One region of the Thermoanaerobacterium thermosaccharolyticum DSM 571 genome, then DNA from elsewhere that is predicted to be linked to it. Evidence: riboswitches for the same ligand, from Rfam matches in the RefSeq annotation. Region 1 holds a riboswitch; each other region holds the start of a gene.
The links. A riboswitch is a leader RNA that binds a small molecule or an ion and turns the genes downstream of it on or off. The one in region 1 is predicted to bind cyclic di-AMP.
Positions count from the first base shown of each region.

Region 2: it holds a riboswitch for cyclic di-AMP, as region 1 does, so the genes downstream of both, TTHE_RS05490 (C40 family peptidase) here and TTHE_RS08080 (cell wall hydrolase) in region 1, are expected to answer to the same signal.
Region 3: it holds a riboswitch for cyclic di-AMP, as region 1 does, so the genes downstream of both, TTHE_RS01630 (NAD/NADP octopine/nopaline dehydrogenase family protein) here and TTHE_RS08080 (cell wall hydrolase) in region 1, are expected to answer to the same signal.

Region 1 covers NC_014410.1:1,618,115-1,622,406, reverse strand. The annotation lists gene aroA (3-phosphoshikimate 1-carboxyvinyltransferase) at 1-135, shown strand, start outside; gene TTHE_RS08090 (response regulator transcription factor) at 154-840, shown strand; gene TTHE_RS08085 (sensor histidine kinase) at 830-2,203, shown strand; gene TTHE_RS14390 (hypothetical protein) at 2,302-2,448, shown strand; cyclic di-AMP (ydaO/yuaA leader) riboswitch at 2,506-2,633, shown strand; gene TTHE_RS08080 (cell wall hydrolase) at 2,633-3,451, shown strand; gene TTHE_RS08075 (TMEM165/GDT1 family protein) at 3,516-4,079, opposite strand.
Region 2 covers NC_014410.1:1,133,023-1,137,314, reverse strand. The annotation lists gene typA (translational GTPase TypA) at 1-1,120, opposite strand, end outside; gene TTHE_RS05490 (C40 family peptidase) at 1,284-1,982, opposite strand; cyclic di-AMP (ydaO/yuaA leader) riboswitch at 1,988-2,119, opposite strand; gene TTHE_RS14570 (AEC family transporter) at 2,308-2,592, shown strand; gene TTHE_RS05485 (AEC family transporter) at 2,603-3,226, shown strand; tRNA gene TTHE_RS05480 (tRNA-Leu) at 3,289-3,373, opposite strand; gene TTHE_RS05475 (nicotinate phosphoribosyltransferase) at 3,513-4,292, opposite strand, start outside.
Region 3 covers NC_014410.1:319,172-323,463, forward strand. The annotation lists gene TTHE_RS01615 (hypothetical protein) at 1-130, shown strand, start outside; gene TTHE_RS01620 (hypothetical protein) at 78-431, shown strand; gene TTHE_RS01625 (SEC-C domain-containing protein) at 545-1,837, opposite strand; cyclic di-AMP (ydaO/yuaA leader) riboswitch at 2,016-2,141, shown strand; gene TTHE_RS01630 (NAD/NADP octopine/nopaline dehydrogenase family protein) at 2,253-3,353, shown strand; gene TTHE_RS01635 (cobalamin B12-binding domain-containing protein) at 3,350-4,292, shown strand, end outside.

The DNA.
Region 1 (4,292 bases):
AGCTACAATGATCATAGGGTTGCTATGTCATTAAGCATTGCTGCGCTAAAAGCTGAAGGCATTACAAAAATAAGAAATGCAGAATGTGTGAATATTTCATTTCCTGATTTTTATAGTGTGCTTAATGTGTTATAATAACAATTGGTGATTTTAATGGGAGAAAACATACTTATAATTGAAGATGAGAAAAAAATTGCGAGATTTTTGCAAATAGAGCTTGAACATGAAGGTTATAATGTTGCAATAGAATACAGCGGCAATGAGGGCTTAAGAAGAGCTTTAGATGAGAATTACGATTTGATTATTTTAGATTTGATGCTCCCTGGTATGGACGGCTTCTCAGTTTTAAAGGAAATACGAAAGAAATCATCGATTCCTGTCATAATTTTAAGCGCTAAAGATGAAATAAAAGACAAGGTAATGGGGCTTGACATAGGTGCGGATGACTATCTGACGAAGCCGTTCTCGATTGAAGAGCTGATGGCAAGGATCAGAAATGCTCTTAGAAAAAATATCAAAGCAAATACTAAAAAAATAAGCTATGATGGAATAACGATGGATTTGTCTACATATGAAGTTTTAAGAGATGGACAAAAAATAGAACTTACCAAAAAAGAGTTTGATCTTCTTAAATATCTTATTATAAATGCTGAAATAGTATTAACGCGTGAAAATATATTAGAAAATGTATGGGGATACAATTATATTGGTGAGACAAACATCGTAGATGTATACATAAGATATTTGCGAAGTAAAATAGACGAGCCGTTTAGCAATAAGTTAATACAAACAATCAGAGGTGTGGGATACTCTCTAAGGAAAGAAAAAAATGAGAATTAGAAATTTTAGATTATCGATAAAATTGAGAATCGCATTGCTTTATGCGATTATATTTTCTTTTATATTGATAGTGTTAAATGCGTCTGTTTTATACGGTCTTAAATACTACCTTATATATCAGGCATTTAGCGATATACAGAATCAATCGGATGTGATAATGGAAAAATTAAAAGAGATTGATGGGGTTGTAGGAAATATTGATAAAGATTTGTTATTTGCATCATCGACTGGTGAAAACATGTATTTTAAAATTACGGATATGCATGGGAATATTGTGTACAGATCGTCATCACATATGATTGATATTCCATATGATAAAAATTTAAATAGCCTTACGAAAATAGAAAGAGATGAAACGCACATTGTATATCTTAATAGAAAATACGTTGAAGGTGGCAGTGTGCTATATGTTCAAGTGGCTGAAAATTTAAAGAGCCAGTACTTTTTTTTGAAACTGTTATTTTTGCTGATGGCTATATCAGATGCCATCGGAGTTTTGGTGTCTTTTTTTGCCGGGTATTTTATAACGGGTAGGGCACTAAAACCTGTAGATTACATGGTCAGGGAAGTTCACACTATCGATGAAAAGAAGCTTAACAAGAGATTGAATGTTAATGGAAACAACGACGAGCTATCAAAGCTTGCTATGACATTTAATAATATGCTAGACAGATTGGAAGACTATTTTAAAAGACAAAATGCATTTATATCTAATGTATCCCATGAACTTAGAACGCCATTGTCTGTTTTAAAAGGCTATATAGAGCTTATAGATAGATGGGGAAAGGACAATAAAGATGTTTTAGAAGAATCTATAAGCGCTCTAAAAAAAGAAGAGCAGGATATGGAAATATTGATCGAAAGGCTTTTAATGTTGGCAAGAGGGGATAATAAAGCGCTGGAGGTTAACAAAAAAAAAATCAATATATATGAATTAATAGAAGAATTGGTTAAAGATGCAAGAATAGTGTACGGTGAGAAAAACATAGAAGTATTTTGCAAAAGAAATTTAGAAGTAAATGCAGACAGGAACCTTATAAAAGAGCTTGTAAGAATAATTCTTGACAATGCATTAAAATATACAGATTTTGATGGCAATATAAAAATTTTTGTGGAAGAAGTAGATAAAAATGTAGCCATAATGATAAAAGATGATGGTATTGGTATACCTCAAGAGGATATTCCTTATATATTCGACAGGTTTTACAGGGTTGACAAGGCTAGAAGCAAAGAAACTGGCGGAATGGGACTTGGGCTATCTATTGCGAAACTTATTGTTGAGTTGCATGGTGGAAAGATAGATGTGAATAGCCAGTTAAATAAAGGATCAGAATTTAAAATTACAATCCCTAATTATCAATGATTGGGGATTGTTTTTTGTCTTAATATTTAATAGTGACATATACCACAATATATGGTATAATAAATGTACATAATAAACTATATATTGGAGGGTATAAAATGTTGAAAAAAGAAACAATGCCAGATAAAGAGATCGATGTAAAAAGCTCATCAAAAAAATACACATGTCCTGACTGTGGAGCACAGCTAGTTCCTGAGAGTGGATGTATTTACTGCCCTTTTTGCGGTTACAGTGAATGCCACTAATTGCCTATATTCCCATCAGTTTAATATGGACACATGGAAGTATTCCCCTTATAATTAAAGTAAAATATGCCGAATCCCCGAAAAGGGGTACGGGGGATCTTTTTTTGGGGTGAATCCATTTTGTGGTAGGGCAGCCCTTTGCCCGAACCCGTCAACTAACCTCGGAGGCAAAAGGGGGATATTTATGTTTAAAAAATGTATTAAGGTAAAGCCTCTCATTGCATCGTTAGCAGCGGCTCTTTTATTTTCTCAGACTGCATTTGCGGCAACATATACTGTCAAGCCTGGTGATAGCCTATATAAAATAGGCTTAAATTATGGGACAACATACAATCAAATAATGAAGCTGAACAATTTATATGATACAGTCATCTATCCGGGACAAGTATTAGTTGTACCTGGCAGTGACAACACATATACGGTTCAAAAAGGCGACAGCTTATACTTAATTGCCATGAAGTATGGTACTACTGTCGATGCTTTAAAATCCGTAAATGGTTTAGCAGGAGATATGATATATCCAGGGCAAGTTTTTGTGATTCCATCATCTGGTACACCATCAACTTCTTCAAGTATAAGAAGTGATGTAAGTGTAAACAGAGGTTCTGTACAAAGAGGTGTGATTTCATACACAAATGATGATTTGGACCTTCTGGCAAGGCTTATAAATGCGGAAGCTGGTGGTGAACCATATCAGGCTAAAGTTGCTGTCGGTGCCGTGATAGTAAATAGGGTAAAAAGCGGTATATTTCCTAACTCCATAAAAGGTGTAATATACCAAGTCGATAGCAATGGCTATTATCAATTTACGCCTGTTGAAAATGGCTTGATAAATGTACCTGCTACACCAGACTCAATAAGTGCTGCAAGGGATGCCTTAAACGGTGTAGAACCTACAAATGGTGCACTTTATTACTTTGACAACAGTAATACTAATCAGTGGCTTTGGTCATTGCCAGTCGCATTAAGAGTAGGCAATATGGTATTTTCTTATGCAAGATAAAAATGATTGCTAATGAGAGGCTAAGAGGAGTAAAATGGATACCGAAAGGTATCCATTTTACTTGCTATAGAGTTTTTGCTTCGTACAAAGTGATAAAACCAAATATTATAAAAATGAACGCTGATATGTAATGCAAAATCTTTGTTGGTAATTTCTTGCCTAAATAAACTCCCAATACGATTCCAATGACATCAGCTATGAAAATTCCTGCAGTAGCACCTAATAAAACAAATATGGGACTTTTGTATGTGGCAGTAAGCGCCAGTGTCGAAAGCTGCGTTTTATCTCCAAATTCCGAAATAAAATATGTACTTATAATCGTGAAAACTGGGCCGTATTTGGATTTTCTGATTTTTTCATGTCCTTCATGGCCATTTTTTAATGTGATTAAGCCAAAAATTAAAAATGATATGGCAGCCAACAGCTTGACGTATTTTATCGGTATGTACTCTGTAATAAATGAGCCAAACAAAACTGCAATACCCATATTTAAAAGGGCAGCGATCAATATGCTTATTAAAACAGTTCTGGCTTTTATAAATGTGGCAAATGCCATAGCCATAAACTGTGACTTGTCGCCCATTTCAGATGCAAAAACAAGAATAAAAGACGATATTAAAGCATTCATCAAATCTGCCTCCTTGTAATTAGTATGCCAAAAAAATAAAACCTATTACATAATATGTGCACCATATTACGTAAAGGTCTCATTCTTTAAGGCAAAGCCAGGTTAGAACCAGCATGTTGACTTTGCCACATATTTATATATGTGAACTACTCCCCTTTACATAGATAGATTATATAATATTTTTAGAAGACATCTACTCCATTATATAATAAG
Region 2 (4,292 bases), 490 kb from region 1:
CTATCAAAATGGATAGATGTAGCTCACCACGTCCAGATACCTTAAATGCTTCTGTCGTTTCAGTTTCTTCAACCCTTAATGCAACATTTGTTTCAAGCTCTCTAAATAGCCTTTCTCTAAGGTGTCTAGATGTAACATACTTGCCTTCTCTTCCTGCAAAGGGACTAGTATTTACTCCAAAAGTCATTGAAATTGTAGGTTCTTCTATTTCGACAAAATCAACCGGCTCAGGTTTTTCAGGATCCGCTATAGTTTCACCTATTTCTATATCGCTTATACCTGATACAGCCACTATATCACCCAGCAAGGCATCCTCAACTTGAACCCTTTTTAAGCCTTCATATTGGTATAAATTACTCAGTTTTACATTTTGTACAGATCCATCTCTTTTACATATGGCGACATTTTCACCTGATACGATTTTGCCTCTTACAACTTTTCCAATAGCGATTCTTCCAATATAATCGTCATAATCAAGTGTCGTAACAATAAGTTGCAGTGGGTCATCTATATTGCCTTCTGGTGCCGGAATTTCCTTTAAAATTGTATCAAAAAGTGGGCGCAAATCCACTGACTCATCTTTCAAATTTAACTTAGCAACCCCTTCCCTAGCAGATGCGTATACAACAGGAAAATCAATTTGATCATCATCGGCACCAAGCTCTATAAATAAATCAAGCACTTCGTCAATTACCTCTTCAGGTCTAGCATCTGGCCTATCGATTTTATTTACAACTACAATAGGCTTTAAATTAAGCTCTAAAGCTTTGCTCAATACAAATCTGGTCTGAGGCATTGGTCCTTCAAAAGCATCTACAAGTAATAATACACCGTCAACCATTTTTAGTACCCGTTCTACCTCACCGCCAAAATCTGCATGCCCAGGCGTATCAACTATATTTATCTTTACACCATTGTACCTAATGGCAGTATTTTTTGAAAGAATAGTAATTCCTCTTTCTCTTTCAAGCTCATTTGAGTCCATTACTCTCTCTTCAACTTTTTCATTTTGCCTAAAGATGCCGCTCTGCTTTAGCATGCCGTCTACTAATGTAGTTTTGCCATGATCTACATGTGCTATTATAGCTACGTTCCTTATATCATCTCTTACAAACCCCATTTAGGTTATCTCCTTCCACATAAATGCAAATTTTATACAATATATAATAATATATTAATAAACTTCAATAGTCAATAAAATGATTGCGTAGAAATTCGCAAATATTCCACTAAAAAAAGACACATCAACGTGTCTTTTCTCAATCTTTAAACAAAACTTTAGTTTATTGTATGACTCTTCTGGCTGTCGCATAGTGAGTGCTGTAATAGTCATCTTTAAGTGAACTGATCATGACCTTTCCTGCACCTGATGAGGCATGCATAAATTCTCCATTTCCTATGTATATCCCAGCATGATTTATTATGCTGCTACCTAATGTCTTAAAAAACACCAAATCACCAGGCTGTAAATTTCCTCTGTCTACATATGTGCCAACCGTCGCTTGATCATCGGCCATTCTTGGCAAATTTACGCCAACACTTTTAAAAACATATTGCGTAAATCCAGAACAATCGAATCCAGAAGGTGATTCACCACCATAGACATATTTAGTCCCTAAAAACTTCTTACCAAAGTCTATCAGCCTTAAAACAACGCTTCTATCAACATCCCCTCTAGACACTGTGCTAGATGATGATCTTAAAGAAAGGTATTGCCCATATATCCATCCAACAGTTCCATTAGATAATTTTATATTGTACCAGCCATTTTCCTGTCCAAGTACAGTGACAACGTCATTCCAATTTAATTGAGTTATTACTTTTGATGATAAACTGCCACCACTTCTGATATTTACACTATTTCCAATCACAATGCCAGTTCCAAGATTGTCTGCGTAAACATGCGTCAACATTGAAGAACCTACAAGTGTCATTCCGAAAACGGATACACCAAAAACTAATTTACTTAATCGACTATTCATAGCTAATCTCCTTCCTTTTTGCCTCCGGAGTTAGTTGACGGGTGCGGAATAAGAAGGTATCCCTACTGCTTATAGCAGATTAACCCCAAAACATGAAAAATCCTCCGTACCTAAATAGGATTCGGCAAGATTGCTAATATGTACAAGTTTCTTTTATTTTATCAAACATTATTACTAAAGTCAATGTTTTCATAATAATTTTTTAAGATTTTTTTAATATTTCCTTAATATATTTTATAATAATTTAATAAATTTGTTACAATCTATGTAAATAATCGTTATAATATAGTATAATTTTATTTAACAACACAGAAAGGGGATCCAGATGAGTCAGATAATCATACTTCAAAAAATATCAATAAGCATTATAGTAATTTTTTTAGGCTATGCAGTAAAGAAGATGAAATTTTTACCGAGTGAGACTGGAAAGGTATTAAATAACTTTATCATATATATAACTCTACCTGCCAGCATTGCAAAAGTCTTTTTTACTACAAAAGTAAACACCAATTTATTTGTTTTAACATTTTTTGGATTTATCCTAGGCATTATTACTTTTCTAATGGGATTTTTAATTTTTAAAAAAAACAAACTTAAAAAGAGAAACTAAAGGCACGCTTATGATTTCACTATGTGGGTATAACATCGGCCTTTTTGCATTTCCTTTTATTCAACAGATATATGGAAATAATGGACTTTTACACATTGCTATGTTTGACATGGGTAACTCATTTAACGTCTTTGGGATTGCTTATATTATAGCATATGCATTTTCAGAAAATGATAAATTGGATATAAAAAAAGTTTTCAAAAAAATCTTGTACTTCATTCCATTTGATACATACATTATTTCGTTTATTTTGAATATAGCTGGATTCAAATTTCCCGGCTTGATCGTTAATCTTGTAGAACAAATTTCACTGCCAAATACTACCTTAGCCCTTTTCGTAATCGGATACTTCCTTGATTTTAATCTAGATAAAGACGAAATAGTATCACTTGTAAAAGGCCTTATTATAAAGTACATACCTGGTATAATATTGTTTATTACACTGCCACTTTTCTTCAGCACAACTTCAATGACAATTAAAGCCATAATGCTAGGCTCAATAATGCCAACAGCACTAGTAGCAGTAATATATTCAGATGAGAGAAATTTAAACGTAAAACTTGCGTCCATATTTATAACATCTACAACTATTATAACTATTATATTTATGTCACTTATAATGCTAAAGTGGTAATAAACATAAAAAAAAAGCCTTAATGGCTTATTTTTTATGTAAAATATTTCTTTTTCATATTTTGGTGCGGAGGGCGGGACTTGAACCCGCACGGATAACTCCATACGCCCCTCAAACGTACGCGTCTGCCTATTCCGCCACCCCCGCGCGTCTTCATCGCTAACACAATAGTCATTATATAATGTTTTTTAATTTGTGTCAATACTTTTTTATACGACTACATAAACTTATATTACGGCAAAAAATAAATTATATTAAATCAAGCAAGAAGAAGTTTCTTGCTTGATTATATTATTCTCTTTAATTTTTTATTTTCTATTCTTCCAGGAATTCTGCCTCTTTTAGCAATAGGTTCTCCTTCTACCTCTTTAATATCCATAGTCATATCTATTGGTGAAGCGTCTGATATATAGCTTCCAACGCCAAATGCATCTGCACCACTTAATGCAAGTTCTTTTATTCTTTCAGGTGTAAGCCCGCCAGACACAATAATTTTGACGTTATTGTATCCTTTTTGATTAAGCCTCTGTCTTAGTTCATAAACGAGGCTGGCTGTAACGCCTCCCCTTTCTGACGGTGTGTCTAACCTTATTCCGTATAACCTATCACCAAGATATTCAGCAACTCTTAATGATTCCTCTATCTCATCCTTAAATGTATCAACTAAGATAGTTATTTTCTCATCATCAGGCGTTATTTCACTGTATGCTTTTGCTATAGGCAGTGTATCACCGGCAATCAGAAATGCTGCATGTGGGACGGTCCCTTTCGGTTCTTTTCCAGCAAGTTTTGCTCCTAGTATGCAGCTTGCATCATCTGCCCCACCTATAAGTGCAGCTCTTTCCATAACAGGTGCTACCGCTGGATGTACGTGTCTTGCGCCAAAGCAAAGGAGCGGTTTATCTGGAATAGCTTCTTTTAACTCTCTTGCTGCAGTTGCCCACCCACAAGAGCTTGCAAGTATCCCTAATATGACGGTCTCATATGTCCCAAATTCATTGTAAGGTCCAATGATTCTCATGATTGTTTCCTTAGGTTCAAATGTTTCTCCTTCATCTATAGACCA
Region 3 (4,292 bases), 1.3 Mb from region 1:
AAAAGGTGGAGAATATAGAGGCAAAGAATATAGAGGATGCAGAGATAAAACAGAACCAATAGATATGGGCTGGATATATGTTCCTTTACAGGCTTTATTTTGCAAGATGTTCTCCACGATGGGAAAATAAAGGTGTAGCTTTCTTATTTGACGAGAAAGAAGAAAATCCCGAGTACTATTCAGTCATTAGACTGTGGAAGATAACAGAAGAGCAGTTTTATGAAATCCAAAGACAAGAAGGCGGTTGGTATAACCTTATTTTAGAACTTGTTGAAAAAGATGGAATTGAAATTAAAACGATAACTGGACGCTGGAGAGATAAAAAACAAGCTCCATCAGAAGAATATTTAGAAGTCATTAAGAAAGGATTAAAAGAAACGACCAATTGGGATGATGAAAGAATAGAGGCATATGTGAAAAAGTTCATGTAAAAATAAAAAATGAAAATCATTATTAAATTAATTAAAATCATGACCACCTGTAAAACAGATGGTCATGATTAATATACTTTCATTATATTTTTTAATACAAATGAGTTGAAGCGCTAAAATTTTATATCTAAGTTGGCCAGAATATCACTGCTTATTTTACTCATCGTATTTTTTAAATCACCGTAAATTTTTTTAAATAGATCCACTATTTGTTCTAAACCATTTTTCTTTAAGTAAACTATGTATTCATCTAAGATTTCATCCGAAATTAAGTCTTGTAATTTTACTTCTTTGTCTATGCCCTCTACTTTTGCAGGCAAATTATTCAAAGTTCTTAAAATATTTACTTTCATTATTTGTTCAAATATTTCCATATTCCAATGATTAATAGGCAGACTTAAAAGTGACAGAACATTTTCAAAAGACATTTTTACCTTCTCGTCATTTATACTTTCAGATTTTAATTCTAAGCTCGTGAGGATAGTCTTTAAAGCTTTTTCATAAATAATTAGCTCTTTATAAAGTAAGTTTTGTAATACCTCATCAAATAATGAATCGTAAAATTCAGTGGGTGTCTTAAAGTCAAATAAAAATGATGATAAAATTCTATGATAGAATTTAAGCAAAAACAGATATACTATGAAAAAAGGAATATCTATGCGCTCATCTAAAACATAAGCCAAATCATTTGTAATAGTATCAAACATTTTACTGCTTAGATATTCATTGAATGATGGATACTTCGAAGCTATGTCATAGATTTTATCCATAGTCTTAGTACCATTTATAGCGTGTATTTCTTCCAGAGCCTTAGCTATCTCAATCATAGTAGCTCCTATTGCCACTTTTACTAATGTATTATATTCATCTAATATAGATATCCGTATTAAAAGAAAAAGATCCTTTATTTCTTTTTCATTAAAATTAAAATTTTGCAACTCAAAAGCAATACTTAAAAGAATTTCTTCAACTAAATTTTCTTCTACAATCTCTTTTAAGAGATTATCTACATCTAATTCATTTCCTATTTCAATATCCTTTAAAAGGTCGCCAGGTACTCTTACTTTTTTTAATCTTTTATCTTCAGCTATATTTCTGGTCATTTTTCTAAGAAATTGTATGTAATCATCATTTGTATAATTGTCTTCTGTTTCGAATGTCTCTAAAATCAATTTGACAATTTTATCAGCTTTAAAAGATTTATTCTTTTCAGATAGATTTGCTCCATAAAGTATACTTACGATTTTAATAAACTCAACATCATCTGAAAAAAGATTAACCTCATTAGACAAGGAATTTGTCAAAGTTTTTTTTATTTCTTCGATGTTATTCATACAACACTTTTTATATTTTTTCCCGCTACCACAGATACAATCATCATTTCTGCTAATGTCAAATATTTTCATGTTTAATATCCTCCCATTTTTTAGACTAGTTTAATTTTAAACAAATATCTTATAAATTTCAATTCCTCTTTTTAAAGAGTTGCATATTTTATAGACACAGTTTTGTTACAAAATTTACATTTTTTTAATATATTTGCAAATGAGATTTTGATATGGTATAATGTAATTAGTTTAATAATATGCTATAACGCTGAATTCGTAAGAAGCGGGAAAACCAATTTCAGGGGTGAATCCATTTAATATGGAAGGGTTATCTTTCAACCCTAACCCGTCAGCTAACCTCGTAAGCGTTGAAAGAGGAGGAAATAGCATGGATAGATTCGGTTTTGTTGTTGCCTTCTATTAGAACCGGGTTCAAGCTGTAGATTTTCTCTATGGCTTTTTTAATACCCAAAAATAGAAGGAGGCTTTATGGATGAACTTACCATCATTTTCTGTCATTGGAGCTGGTAACGGCGGTCAGGCAATGGCAGCACACCTTTCACTAATGGGATTTACGGTTAATCTTTACAACAGAACTCGCGAAAAATTGATTCCTATCTTAAATAATGGGGGCATATATCTTGAAGGGGCAGTCAGCGGATTTGCTAAACTAAATATGATTACTGATAGCATAGAAGATGCAATAAGAGATACAGATATAATCATGGTAACTATTCCAGCATCGGGTCATAGTGATGTTGCATATGAAATGCTTCCATATCTAAAAAGTGGGCAAATAATTGTTTTAAATCCTGGAAGAACTTTTGGAGCAATTGAGTTTTACAATATTATAAGGGCCAGAAGTGATTTAAATGTAGTCATAAGCGAGACAGATACATTTATATATGCTTGTAGATCGAATGATGGCAGAGGGAAAATTTTTAGAATAAAAGATGTCGTATCATTAGCATCTATACCATCATGGAAGACAAATTACGTCGTTGATTTGCTGAAATTGGCTTATACACAGATAGTTCCAGCTGAAAATGTTTTAGAGACAAGTTTAAATAATATAGGTTCTATTTTTCATCCGGCACCTATACTATTAAATTCTGCACGAATAGAGACTACAGAGGGAAGCTTTCAATATTATTTGGAAGGTATATCTCCATCAGTTGCAAAGATATTGGAAAGAATGGATAGAGAAAGGGTTGCAGTAGCACATGCATTGGGCGTAAATGCAATTACAGCGTTAGATTGGTTAAAAGATACGTATGGTGTTGTTTCAGATAATTTATATGAGGCAATCCAAAATACAGATGCATACAAAGGATTACTAGCACCAAGGACACTAGACTGCAGGTACATTTTTGAAGATGTTCCCATGAGCTTAGTCCCAATTTCTTCAATTGGAAGGCAGTTAGGGGTTTCGACACATACTATTGATTCTATAATTCATTTGGCATCATGTATGCATGAAAAAAATTACTGGAAGATAGGGCGGACGGTAGTAAAGCTAGGATTGGATGGCAAAAGTGCAGCAGAAATAAAAGAAATAGTAGAAGGTGTAAAGGAGGAGAGCACTGTCGCATGAAAAGATTAATTATAGCTGCTTCGATTGAGAATGACGTTCACGTTGCTGGCGTTTATAAATTTTTACGGCTTGCAGAGAGCGAAGGATTTGATATTCAGTTTTTAGGCCCTGCAACGCCAATTGATAAACTTGTAGAAATTATACGGTTAAGAAAACCTGACATAGTTGGAATAAGTTATAGATTGACTCCTGATTCACTTAAATCCATATTAGATGTTCTTAAAAGCAGGATAAAAGAATACAATCTTAATGGCATTAGATGGATATTTGGCGGTACGGAACCAAATTGCATAGTTGCCAAAGAATCAGGTATTTTTGAGGAAGTTTTTGACGGAACTTCAGGTGATGAATTTACAATTTCGTATTTGAAAGGACAAAAAGTCTTAGCCGATGAAGTGGAGTATGGGCAGGATATAGTTGATAGAATTGAAAGAAATTATCCTTATCCTGTAATAAGACATCACTTTGGCCTGCCGTCGTACAAGGATACACTTGCCGGCATAAAAAAGATTGCGTCAGAAAAAGTTCTCGATGTGATATCAATAGCACCTGATCAAAATACACAGGAGCACTTTTTTGATAAAAAGTATAATACTGCACTTGATGGTGCAGGAGGTGTGCCAATAAGGTCAGAAGAAGAATTTAAAAAACTTTACGATGAATCAAGGCGTGGAAATTATCCATTGCTTAGATGCTACAGTGGGACAAATGACGTTTTTAAAATGGCTAAAATGCTAAAGGATACGATAAACAATGCATGGGCTGCTATACCCCTTTGCTGGTACAATGTATTAGATAGCAGGGGACCTAGACAGGTTGAAGAATCTATAAGAGAGAACCAAAAGCTGATGAAGTGGCATGCCGACAGAAATATACCTGTAGAAGTCAATGAAGCACATCACTGGGGACTTAGGGATGCACATGATGCCATTTATGTGG